One region of the Variovorax sp. 350MFTsu5.1 genome, then DNA from elsewhere that is predicted to be linked to it. Evidence: predicted binding sites of a transcription regulator. Region 1 holds the regulator's gene; the other holds the start of a gene.
The links. Region 1 encodes NrdR, which represses ribonucleotide reductase genes. Its sites were predicted from a motif close to CACNANATNTNGTG; they were not measured.
Positions count from the first base shown of each region.

Region 2: the regulator NrdR is predicted to act here: its motif matches at 1,832-1,845, upstream of ABL843_RS05120 (ribonucleoside-diphosphate reductase subunit alpha).

Region 1 is NZ_CP157620.1:3,910,132-3,916,629, forward strand. Features, by position in the region: gene ABL843_RS17770 (DUF748 domain-containing protein) at 1-273, opposite strand, end outside; gene ABL843_RS17775 (lytic transglycosylase domain-containing protein) at 944-1,780, shown strand; ZMP/ZTP riboswitch at 1,822-1,945, shown strand; gene glyA (serine hydroxymethyltransferase) at 1,987-3,231, shown strand; gene nrdR (transcriptional regulator NrdR) at 3,274-3,717, shown strand; partial or broken gene ABL843_RS17790 (type IV pilin protein) at 3,765-4,208, opposite strand; gene ABL843_RS17795 (PilC/PilY family type IV pilus protein) at 4,219-6,498, opposite strand, start outside.
Region 2 is NZ_CP157620.1:1,178,092-1,184,589, reverse strand. Features, by position in the region: gene ABL843_RS05130 (sigma-54-dependent transcriptional regulator) at 1-980, shown strand, start outside; gene ampD (1,6-anhydro-N-acetylmuramyl-L-alanine amidase AmpD) at 967-1,578, shown strand; gene ABL843_RS05120 (ribonucleoside-diphosphate reductase subunit alpha) at 1,928-4,852, shown strand; gene ABL843_RS05115 (ribonucleotide-diphosphate reductase subunit beta) at 5,044-6,303, shown strand.

The DNA.
Region 1 (6,498 bases):
GGCATAGATGCGGTTGACCGCCACCTGCGGCTTGCTGCCATCGGCGGTGGCAATGCGCAGGTCGTCCAGGGTGAGTTCGAGGGTCCAGGGCTTGAAGTCGATCTTGCCGACGGTGACCTGGCGGCCGAGCTTCTCGCTCGCGATCTTCTGGAGCTGGCTCTTCGCGATCGGCGGCACTGCCAGCCAGGCGATGACCCAGATGGCCAGCAACGAAAGCAACGCGACGATCCCACGCCGCACCCATTTGTTCTGTTTGATCGAAGCTACGTCCATCGCTGGAGTGTGCCGCAAACATGCGCCGACGCTAGGTACGCAGAAAGGACGCAGGCCTCGTCCCGGAAGAATTACCGAAGAAAGGTCTTCATCGGCTCTCCCAGATGAAGAAAGCCCGGTGAGTCGACGGAATGTCTAGTCACCGGGCTTGATGGCGGGCCCAAAACCCATGCCATCGATTCGCGCGACGGGAAGTCAATGGTTCCCGCCGTGCTGGCAGCAAGAGATTGCCACCGTGGCTCCTCGACCGCCGAACCCTCGGACTTGCACCTCGGGTTTCCCGGGCCTCGGAAGAACGCCTGAAAAGCCAGGCCCGTCCAGATTAGGCGTCGCTCCCTCCGATTGCAAACGTGTTTTACAAAGGGATTTCCCCTAAGCCGAAACGCCTCGGTGAGAGCCATTTTTTAAACAACTATTAGCATAAGAAAACAAATACTTATACTTGACCGGGTATTTAGCCACGCTAGAATCCGCGCTGCCCTGACTGCCCGACGCAGAGGGGCCACCTGAATCCGCTGCCGAATTCCCCCGGCTTGATCAGGCCGCCGCGCTCCCAACCAACCCCACACTCCTTGCGCGGAGCCTGATTCGTACCAATCCAAGCGCCGCTGCCTTCATCCCTCGCCTTCGATGGCGTTGCGAATCGGGTGCCGCACAGAAAGGAAGAGCGATGAACAAGGCGTTTGATGTCACGGCCCGCGGGCTACGGACTTTCCTGTCCGATGTGGCAGACGGCTTTTTTGAAATCACCCACAACGGGTTTGCACTGGTCGGTCTGGCCATCGTGTTCGCGGCCCTCGCCCTGGTGGCACGGCCCGACCTGCGCAAGACCGGCGAAGAGGAACTGATGGGCTGGCTGCAGTCGCGCAAGCCCGCGCCCGAAGCCACCGACCTCGAGCCGACCGCCATCGAGCGCACCACGGCCGCGAGCCCCGCCGACCTGCCCAAGCAGCAGGCGGCCGTGGCCTACTGGCTGAGCAAGAAGTACCGCGTGGCCGCCGAGCCGCTGAGCGTGCTGGTGGCCGAGGCCTACGGCATCGGCAAGCGCACGAAGATCGACCCGACCCTGATCCTCGCGATCATGGCCGTCGAATCCAGCTTCAATCCCTTCGCCCAAAGCCAGGTCGGTGCCCAGGGCCTGATGCAGGTCATGACCCGCGTGCACGGCGACAAGTATGAAAGCGCGGGCGGCACGCTCACCGCGTTCGACCCAGTCACCAACATGCGCGTCGGCGTGAAGGTGCTGCAGGAATGCATCGCCCGCGCCGGCTCCCTCGAAGGCGGCCTGCGCTACTACGTGGGCGCGGCCAACCTCGAGGACGACGGCGGCTACGCCGCCAAGGTGATGGCCGAGCACGAGCGCCTGCTGCAGGTCGCCAACGGCCGCGCGCCGTCGACGATCACGCCGACGGTGCGTCCGCAGCCGATCCCGGTGGCGGCGCCTCCCGCCAAGCGCGAGGAAGGCAGCGAGCCGGCGAAGGTGGCCCTGCTCTCCTCCGTTTCCTGAAGGAGTTTTCGCCACGCGGGTACAGCCTCCTGAGCTACACTCGCCCGGTACGCGACTGGCGATAGGCGCAGCACTCTGCAAGGTGCCCCGCGCTGACGTGGAATACCACTGGGAAGCGTACCGCCTGGTCACACAGGCGTTCAGCCGTTCGCCTGGGCAGCCCTTGTTTGGTTGAAGAACAAGGACCTCGTCTTCAAAGGACTGCCATGTACCAACGCAATATCCTGGTCGAACAGACCGACCCCGAAATCTGGGCCGCGATTCAAGCCGAGAACGCACGCCAGGAACACCACATCGAGCTGATCGCCAGCGAGAACTACGCCTCCCCGGCCGTCATGGCCGCACAAGGCTCGCAGCTCACCAATAAATACGCCGAAGGCTACCCGGGCAAGCGCTACTACGGCGGCTGCGAGCACGTCGATGTGGCAGAGCAGCTGGCCATCGACCGCGTCAAGCAGATCTTCGGCGCCGACGCCGCCAATGTGCAGCCGCACTGCGGCGCCTCGGCCAACGAAGCCGTGATGCTGGCCTTCCTGAAGCCCGGCGACACCATCATGGGCATGAGCCTGGCCGAAGGCGGCCACCTGACCCACGGCATGCCGCTGAACATGAGCGGCAAGTGGTTCAACGTCGTGAGCTACGGCCTGAACGACAAGGAAGAGATCGACTACGACGCGATGGAGCGCAAGGCGCATGAGCACATGCCCAAGCTGATCATCGCGGGCGCCTCAGCCTACTCGCTGCGCATCGATTTCGAGCGCTTCGCCAAGGTGGCCAAGGACGTCGGCGCGATCTTCATGGTCGACATCGCCCACTACGCCGGCCTCGTGGCCGCGGGCGTGTACCCCAACCCGGTGCCGCACGCCGACATCGTCACCTCCACCACCCACAAGAGCCTGCGCGGCCCGCGCGGCGGCATCATCCTGATGAAGTCGCAGCACGAGAAGGCCATCAACAGCGCGATCTTCCCGGGCCTCCAAGGCGGCCCGCTGATGCACGTGATCGCCGCCAAGGCCGTCGCGTTCAAGGAAGCCATGTCGCCCGAGTTCAAGGCCTACCAGCAGCAGGTGGTCAAGAACGCCCAGATCGTGGCCGAGACGCTTACCCAGCGCGGCCTGCGCATCGTGAGCGGACGCACCGAAAGCCACGTGATGCTGGTCGACCTGCGCGCCAAGGGCATCACCGGCAAGGAAGCCGAAGCCGTGCTGGGCAGCGCCCACATGACGATCAACAAGAACGCGATCCCCAACGACCCGGAAAAGCCGATGGTCACCAGCGGCGTGCGCATCGGCACCCCCGCCATGACCACCCGCGGCTTCAAGGACGAAGAGGCCCGCATCACCGCCAACCTGGTTGCCGACGTGCTCGAGAACCCGCGCGACGCGGCGAACATCGAAGCCGTGCGCGCCAAGGTTCACGCCCTGACCAGCCGGTTCCCGGTCTACCGCTGACCTGTTGTCGGCCCGTAGAAAGAAGAAAGAAGTCCTGGCCGCATGAAATGCCCGTTTTGCGGCCATCTTGAAACGCAGGTCGTCGAGACCCGCGTTTCGGAAGACGCCGACTTCGTCCGCAGGCGCCGCCAGTGCAGCGCCTGCGACAAGCGCTTCACCACCTACGAGCGGCCCGACGTCAACTTTCCCGTGGTCGTGAAGAAGGACGGCAGTCGCGCCGACTTCGACTCGACCAAGGTGCGCGCCTCCATGATGCTGGCGCTGCGCAAGCGCCCCGTGAGCATCGAGCAGATCGACAACGCGCTGCTGCGCATCGAGCAGAAGCTGCTGGCCAGCGGCCTGCGAGAGATCGACTCGACCAAGGTCGGCGAGCTCGTCATGCGCGAACTCAAGAAGCTCGACAAGGTCGCCTACGTTCGCTTCGCCTCGGTGTACCGCAGCTTCGAGGACGTGGACGAGTTCCGGCAGCTGCTGCGCGACATCTGATCGACGCTGCCGCCCTTGCCCGGCCGGCCCTCAGCGGGTCCAAAGAGCTGAACCAGCGAATCCGCGACGCTCGTGCGTCCTCCGGCAAGCTTGACTCCTTGATGGTTCACCGTGAGCGTGCCGCACTCGTCTGCGGCTGAAGCGCCCTGAGGTACGGCCTTCAGGGTGTAGCTGCTCTCGCTCCTGTCGACATAGCCGATGTCGTAGCTGGCCGAGCCGGACGACGGCGACTGCTTCAGCCCGGCCGGCAACGCAACGCTGGTGGGCGGATATCTGCCGTTGGCCGTCAGGTAGCGCTCGTTCCATTGCGCCGCCTGCAGCAGTTGCTGCTTCGCATCGGCACGCTTGGCCCGCAGCACATAACGCGTATAGCTGGGATATGCGATGGCGGCGAGGATACCGATCACCGCCGTCACGATCATGAGTTCGATCAGCGTGAAGCCGCGCGAACGAGTTTGCCGGCTGGCTTGTGCTCCGGGATGGTTGTCCATGGCTTTCGTTTCAGTTGCTCGAGATCAGGCTGCGCCAGCCGAAGCGGCGCACGTTGTCCGGCCGGGTGACTGACTTGCAGTCGCCCGCGGCATTGCAGATCACCTCCGTGCCCTTCTGCCGGTTCTGCGGCTGCAGGACGAGGTCGCTTCGGCCGGAGCGGTTTCGGAACCCCGCGTAGGCGCCCACCGCGCCGGCCGTGGTGTACGAAATGCCCGCCGGCGCGGAGCCGCTGAAGAAGTCGATCAGCAGCGACCACCCGTCGTCGCCCGTTCCCGCCGTGCAGTCGACAGAGTTGCTGCTCGATCCGGGGATGGTTGTCGAGAACAGGCCGATGCCGCTGCCCAATGCTTGGCCGGGATAGACGACGCGCTCGCCCGCCGTCGGCAGCTTCAGATACCAGCCGCGCCGGGCCTGCGAACCGCCGAAGCTCACGCCGTTGCGGGAGACGGTGCGCAATTCGGTATCGCCTTCGTGGACGGGGGTATCCCCGATGGTCTGCGCCACCAGGTCGGTGGAGGCCGCGGTGCCGGAGCTCCCGTTGGCCGGGTCACGGATGCCGTAAAGGTATTGGTCCGCAGTGGAGCTTTCGTCGCCCGAGGCGAACAGCCGTCCGGTGCCGAACACCACCATGTAGCCTCCTCGAGGATGCCCGACCACGAGGGGCGCTGCCGTGATCGGCTGGCCCGCGCCTGCCGCGAACAACGGCTTGTCGTCGAGGCCGGAGGCAGACTCCGAACCGGCCGCGCGGCGCTTGTCGAAGGGCCCGATGGTGGCCGTCCACCGGCGGCTGTCGGTGCTGCTGAGGTCGAACTTCCAGAGATTGCCGAGCAGGTCGCCGGCGTAGACGAGATCGACCTTGCCGTCGCCGTCATGGTCCACCGGACGTGGCGCGGACAGCCCGTTGCCCGTGTCTTTCCCCTGCGTGGCCGGGGCGGGAATCTTGAGGATCTCCTTGTCGCCATCGAGATACTGGATCCACAGCACGGCTTTCTCGCTCTTGCTGTTGTAGCCGTTGCCCAGGATCAGGGCCTTCCGGTCGTTGCTCAACTGCGCGACCTGAAGCGCCCGCCCCGAGAAGGAATCGAGCGCGGGCTGCTGGAACTGATGGCCCAGGTCGTCATCCGCAAGCGCGGTCGTGTCGATCAGCGCGATGCTGGCGGCCTTGCGCTCGTCGACGTTCTCGGGCCTGGTGACGTCGAGCACGAAGTAGCCCTTGCCACCCGCGCCCAGCGTGCCGACCAGCAAGGACTTCCAGTTCGCCGCCTTCTGCTCGTCGGTCGTCCTGGCCGGGGATTTCGGCCCCATGTAGATGTCGGCGACGAAGGGACTGCCGTCGACGTAGTACCGATGGGTGTAGCCGGCTTCGCTGAGCCGATTGAGATTCGGCGCCGCCGCCGTGCCGTAGAGGCCTTCGGGCACGTAGGCGAACGCCTCCTTGCCGGTGCTCGCATTGAAGGCATGCAGCATGCCGTCGTTGGCGCCCACATAGACCATCGGCGCGCGGGGGATGGCCGCGAAGGCCGCATAGGCGTCGCCGGTGAAGCCGCTATTCGGCTGTCCCGCGTACCAGACGCTGGAGCCCACGATGTCGCCAAGCACATGGCCGCGCTTGCGGAACTGGCGGCCGGTGCCCTCGTTGCTGCGATCGCCGCGCAGGAAGTCGAGCACGGCCCTGCCGAAGGCGGTGCTCTCGGCGCCGGTGTCGGTGCTGGCCTTGAGCGCGGCCTTCTGAGCGTCGCTCAAGTCGGCCCACCTGAAAGGCACGCCCGCGCCGGTGGTCGCCGCGCGGCCCGCCGACGCGACGGTGGTGCCGGAGAAGCTGAGCACGACGCGATCCCGGTCGTGCGCGCCGGCGCTTGCCATTCGGGTATCGAGGAGGTCGCGCGCCGACCAGTCGGATTTGGCGGCCAGCTTGCCGTCGGTGCCGAACTTCGTGGCGCCGAGGCTGCCGGACCAGTCGGCCGTGTCGTAGCCGGCCCGATAGACGGAGGTGCCTGTCGAGACCCTGGAAGCGCTTGCCGAGATGGATGTCAGCGGTTTGCTGGAGTTGACCAGAACCTGTCCGAGGATCGATCTGAATGCGCTGCTCAGGGCTTTGGCATTGGAGGCCGGCGTGAACGTGCCGCGGCTGTTCAGGGCGGCATGCCAGAGGTCCATTCGCGCATTGCCGTTGAACGGATCAAGCCATTGGATCGAGCCATCGACCACGCCGGCATAGTCTTCGCTGTAGGTAGGCTGCGAGGCCGTCGTCGAGATTTTCGGTCGAGACCACCAGGTGCCCGCGGCACC
Region 2 (6,498 bases), 2.7 Mb from region 1:
CGGGTACCGGCAAGGAACTGGTCGCGCGCGCGGTGCATGCCTGCAGCCAGCGCAGCGAAGGCCCCTTCGTCGCGGTGAACTGCGGCGCGATTCCCGAGAACCTGCTCGAGGCCGAGTTCTTCGGGGCGAAGAAGGGCTCGTACACCGGATCCTCGCAGGATCGCGACGGCTACTTCCAGGCCGCGCGCGGCGGCACGCTGTTCCTCGACGAAATCGGCGACCTGCCGCTGGCGATGCAGTCGAAGCTGTTGCGCGCGATCCAGGAGCGCAGCGTGCGCTCGATCGGCTCGACGCAGGAAGAAGCCGTCGACGTGCGCATCGTCAGCGCCACCCACAAGGACCTGCACTCCGAGGTGCAGGCAGGCCGCTTCCGGCAAGACCTCTTCTACCGCCTCAACGTGATCGAGATCGCGGTGCCCGCATTGCGCGACCGCCGCGAGGACCTGCCCGCGCTGTGCAACGCGCTGCTTTCGCGCATCGCACAAGACGGCGGGCTGCCGGTGCCGCACCTGTCTGACGAACTGCTGCGCCGCCTCGCGCAGCATCCGCTGAACGGCAACGTGCGCGAGCTCGAGAACCTGCTGCACCGCGCGGTGGCGCTGAACGACGGCGACGAGCTGCATCTGGATCTGATGGGCGGCTTCACGGCCGCTGCCGAAGCTGCCGCGTCCTCCGCGCCAGCCCCGCTGTCGCCCGTCGGTGCCGATGCGCTTGCCGTGCCGGCACCGGCGCCGAGTGCGCCCGTGGTGGCACCGCCCAGGGCCGCGCCGCCGCCGCTGCCCTCCGACCTGCAGGCCTACCTCGACCAGCAGGAGCGCGAGATTCTCGTGCGCGCGCTGCACGAGAGCGGCTTCAACCGCACTGCCGCCGCCGCCCGGCTGGGCATGAGCCTGCGCCAGATCCGCTACCGCATCGCGCGGCTGGGCATCACCACGCCCAACGGCGACGATGGTGCGAACAGCAGCCATGCCGACGACTGAAGAAGCCCCCCCGGCGTCCGGCGACGCACTCTGGCGGGCCGGCTGGTACCGCTTCGCGAAAGCCCTGCCCTCTCCCAACTTCGGGCCCCGGCCGCAGGGCGCGCAGATCGACCTCATCGTGCTGCACTCGATCAGCCTGCCGCCCGGCGAGTACGGCGGCGACGAGGTGCAGCGGCTTTTCACCAACCGGCTCGACTGGGATGCGCACCCCTACTTCCAGGCCATACGCGGGCTGGAGGTTTCGTCGCATTTCTACGTGCGGCGCAACGGCGAACTCTGGCAGTTCGTGAGCTGCGACGACCGCGCCTGGCATGCGGGCGTGTCGTCCTGGCGCGGCCGCGAAAACTGCAACGACTACTCCATCGGCATCGAGCTGGAGGGCCTGGAAGGGCAGCCCTTCGAGGAGCCTCAATACGAGACGCTCGCGAGCCTGTGCGTCGCCATCGCGCAGCATTTTCCGGTCGGGCACATCGCCGGCCACGAGCACGTCGCGCCGGGGCGCAAGCAGGACCCGGGCGCCGGCTTCGACTGGCGCCTGCTGCGCGAACAGCTCGGCTGGAATCCACAGATGTTTCCCGAGCAGGTGATCCGGCGCTAATTTTTTCAATCGCGCGGCGGCTTGCGATGCGACGCTCATGCGCCGCAGCAAATAGAGTCTTTCAAACGCGCGATGCAGCAACCATGCGCCCTGCAGGCCCAAATCGGCCTGCAAGCCACGACCCATGCGGGTTGCAGGACCATAGGCCAGTATTCATGGGGCATCTTTGCAGGTGTTCTATTGCGGAAGTAATACCGGCAATCCTTGTATCCATTGGAAAACGCTACATCTAGTGGGTTGTACGCCCCGTGCACCCTAGATATAGTGTCCCCCGTCCGGTACCGTACACCGGTGCGGCGCCGGGCCAGGTGCCGCCATCCAACAAGAATTGCCAACTGAGAGGAAGCGAATGCAAACAGCCCTGAACCCCCAATCGACCCCGCGTGCCATCCCCTCCACGCCGTCGCAGCAGCAGCGAGACACTGCTGGCTCCCCCGCCGGCCAGAACCTGGCCCACTACCAGATCATCCGCCGCAACGGCGCCGTCGTTCCCTTCGAGCCGAACAAGATCGCCATCGCGATGATGAAGGCCTTCCTGGCCGTGCACGGCACGCAGGGCGCGGCATCGGCCAGCGTGCGCGAGACGGTCGACACGCTCACGCAGGGCGTGATCCGCGCGCTGGTGCGTTCCCGTCCGGGCGGCGGCACCTTCCACATCGAGGACGTGCAGGACCAGGTCGAGCTCGGCCTGATGCGCGGCGGCCACCATGAGATCGCCCGCGCCTACGTGCTGTACCGCGAGCGCCGCACGCAGGAGCGCTCGAAGCAGGGCGAGCAGGAAGTGCCGGCCGCTCCCGCGCTGCACGTGCTGGACAAGGGCGAGCTGGTAGCGCTCGACCTGAACGAACTCAAGAGCCTGATCGAGTCGGCCTGCGAAGGCCTGGGCGACAGCATCACGGCCGCTCCCATCGTCGCCGAGACGATGCGCAACCTGTACGACGGCGTGCCGCTCGACGAGGTCTACAAGGCCTCAATCCTGGCGGCCCGTACGCTGATCGAAAAAGATCCCGACTACACCTTCGCCACCGCACGCCTGCTGCTGCACACGATCTTCAAGGAGATCATCGGCCGCGAAGTGCTGCCCGCCGAACGCGCATCCGCCTACGCCGACTACTTCCCGCAGTTCATCAAGAAGGGCGTGGACAACGACCTGCTCGACGAGAAGCTGCTGCAGTACGACCTGCCCCGCCTGGGCGCGGCCCTGAAGCCCGAGCGCGACAACCAGTTCGACTACCTCGGCCTGCAGACCCTGTACGACCGCTACTTCCTGCACGTGCGCAAGACCCGCATCGAGCTGCCGCAGGCTTTCTTCATGCGCGTGGCCATGGGCCTGTCGCTCAACGAGATCGACCGCGAAGCGCGCGCCATCGAGTTCTACGAGGTGCTGTCGTCGTTCGACTTCATGTCGAGCACGCCCACGCTGTTCAACGCCGGCACCCTGCGCTCGCAGCTGTCGAGCTGCTATCTGACCACCGTGCCCGACGACCTGGACGGCATCTACGAGTCGATCAAGGAAAACGCGCTGCTGTCGAAGTTCGCCGGCGGCCTGGGCAACGACTGGACCCGCGTTCGCGCACTCGGCAGCCACATCAAGGGCACGAACGGCGAATCGCAGGGCGTGGTGCCCTTCCTGAAGGTGGTGAACGACACGGCCGTGGCCGTGAACCAGGGCGGCAAGCGCAAGGGCGCCGTCTGCACGTACCTCGAAACCTGGCACCTCGACATCGAGGAGTTCCTGGAACTGCGCAAGAACACCGGCGACGACCGCCGCCGCACGCACGACATGAACACGGCCAACTGGATCCCCGACCTGTTCATGCGCCGCGTGATGGAAAAGGGCACCTGGACGCTGTTCTCGCCCTCCAACGTGCCCGACCTGCACGACCTGTTCGGCGCCGACTTCGAGAAGGCCTACGTCGCCTACGAAGAGAAGGCTGCCCGCGGCGAGATCAAGCCGAGCCGCACCGTCCAGGCGACCGACCTGTGGCGCAAGATGCTCACGATGCTGTTCGAGACCGGCCACCCCTGGATCACGTTCAAGGACGCCTGCAACGTGCGCTCGCCGCAGCAGCACGCTGGCGTCGTGCACTCGTCGAACCTGTGCACCGAGATCACGCTGAACACCAGCGACACCGAAACCGCCGTGTGCAACCTGGGTTCCGTGAACCTGCTGCAGCACCTGAAGGACGGCAAGGTCGACCAGGAGAAGCTGAAGAAGACCGTGTCGACCGCGATGCGCATGCTCGACAACGTGATCGACATCAACTACTACGCCGTGAAGAAGGCGCGCGACTCGAACCTGCGCCACCGTCCGGTCGGCCTGGGCCTGATGGGCTTCCAGGACGCGCTGTACGAACTGCGCATTCCCTACGCCTCGCAGGAAGCCGTGCAGTTCGCCGACGAGTCGATGGAAGCCATCTGCTACCACGCCTACTGGGCCTCGACCGAGCTGGCCAAGGAACGCGGCAAGTACTCGAGCTACAAGGGTTCGCTGTGGGACAAGGGCGTGCTGCCGATCGACTCGCTCGACCTGCTCGAGAAGGCTCGCGGCGGCTACGTCGAGGTCGACCGCTCGGCCACCCTCGACTGGGACGCGCTGCGCTCGAAGATCAAGGCCGACGGCATGCGCAACTCGAACTGCGTGGCGATTGCTCCGACCGCGACCATCTCGAACATCATCGGCGTGGACGCCTCGATCGAGCCCTGCTTCGGCAACCTCTCGGTCAAGTCGAACCTGTCGGGCGAATTCACCGTGATCAACCACTACCTGGTGCGCGACCTCAAGCGCCTGGGCCTGTGGGACGACGTGATGGTGATGGACCTGAAGCACTTCGACGGTTCGCTGCGCCCCATCGACCGCGTGCCGCAGGACGTGAAGGCGCTCTACGCCACCGCGTTCGAGATCGAGACCACGTGGCTGGTGGAAGCCGCCGCGCGTCGCCAGAAGTGGATCGACCAGGCGCAGTCGCTGAACATCTACATGGCCGGCGCGTCGGGCAAGAAGCTCGACGACACCTACAAGCTCGCATGGCTGCGCGGCCTGAAGACCACGTACTACCTGCGCACGCAGAGCGCGACGCACGCAGAGAAGTCGACGGTGCAGTCGGGCCGCCTCAACGCGGTGTCGTCGGGCAACGGCGAAGCGACTTCTTCCTCCGGCATGAGCGCGCTCGAAGCCGCTGCTGCTGCGGCAAAGGCGCAGATGAGCGCGATTCCCGCCACCGACATCGCGTTCTGCGGCGTGGACGATCCGACCTGCGAAGCGTGCCAGTAAACGCTTCGGTGCTCGCGACAACAACTCAGTGAGGTGCTCGCGAAATCGCGCGACGTTCAATCAATCAAGGCATTGACTGACATCGCGCGATGCATGCGAGCAACATAACAACCACATAAATGGCGTGCGATGTGAACGAGCACTTTGCAACTCACATCGTTACTCCGATAATTTGAGCATTGGATTTTTCTATGTTGACCTGGGACGAAGAAGTCAAGCCCTCCTTACCAAAGGATATGCAACAAGGTTTGCAGCACCACAACGCATCGACCGGCGGATTGCCCGCAGGCCGTTCGGTGGACGCTCCGGCTTCGTCTTCCGTCGCGCAACCCGCCCTCCGCACCTTCAGCACGCTCGATGACGGCGCGCAGGTGCGCCCGGTTGCCACCGCCGCTCCTGCAGCAGCAACGCCCGCAGTCGCCGCCCAATCCACCCAGCGCGTCAAGGCTTCGGACAAGCGCATCATCAACGGCCAGACCGACGTCAACCAGCTGGTGCCGTTCAAGTACAAGTGGGCGTGGGAGAAGTACCTCGCCACCTGCGCCAACCACTGGATGCCGCAGGAAGTGAACATGACGCGCGACATCGCGCTCTGGAAAGATCCGAACGGCCTGAGCGAAGACGAGCGCCGCATCGTCAAGCGCAACCTCGGCTTCTTCGTGACCGCCGACTCGCTGGCCGCCAACAACATCGTGCTGGGCACCTACCGCCACATCACGGCGCCCGAATGCCGCCAGTTCCTGCTGCGCCAGGCTTTCGAGGAAGCGATCCACACGCACGCGTACCAGTACATCGTCGAGTCGCTCGGCCTGGACGAGAGCGAGATCTTCAACGCCTACAACGAAGTGCCGTCGATCCGCGAGAAGGACCAGTTCCTGATCCCGTTCATCGACGCCATCAGCGACCCCAACTTCCACACCGGCACGCCCGAGGCCGACCAGAAGCTGCTCAAGTCGCTCATCGTGTTCGCCTGCCTGATGGAAGGCCTCTTCTTCTACGTCGGCTTCACGCAGATTCTCGCACTGGGCCGCCAGAACAAGATGACCGGCGCCGCCGAGCAGTACCAGTACATCCTGCGCGACGAGTCGATGCACTGCAATTTCGGCATCGACCTGATCAACCAGCTCAAGCTCGAGAATCCCGGCCTCTGGACGGCGGAGTTCAAGGCGGAGATCAAGGCACTCTTCCTGCGTGCCGTCGAGCTCGAATACAGATACGCCGAAGACACCATGCCCCGTGGCGTGCTCGGCATGAACGCCTCCATGTTCAAGGGCTACCTGCGCTACATCGCCAACCGGCGTGCACAGCAGATCGGCCTCGAAACGCTCTTCCCGAACGAAGAAAATCCGTTCCCGTGGATGAGCGAAATGATTGACCTGAAGAAAGAGCGCAATTTCTTCGAAACCCGCGTGATCGAATACCAGTCGGGTGGTGCGCTCTCCTGGGATTGAATCTTTCGAAAAGAATTAATGAATTCAAGAATTGCCCTTGCCACCGATCGCGCCGAAGAGCGCGGCATGGACGAGGGCTCAGGTGTTCATGGTGCTGGAGCAAAGATTCCAACACCATGAATCGCTTCACGTTACCCAACGTGCGTGGAGTGCTTCAATAGGTTGATTTTTTCAACTTGATCAAGGAGAAATAGA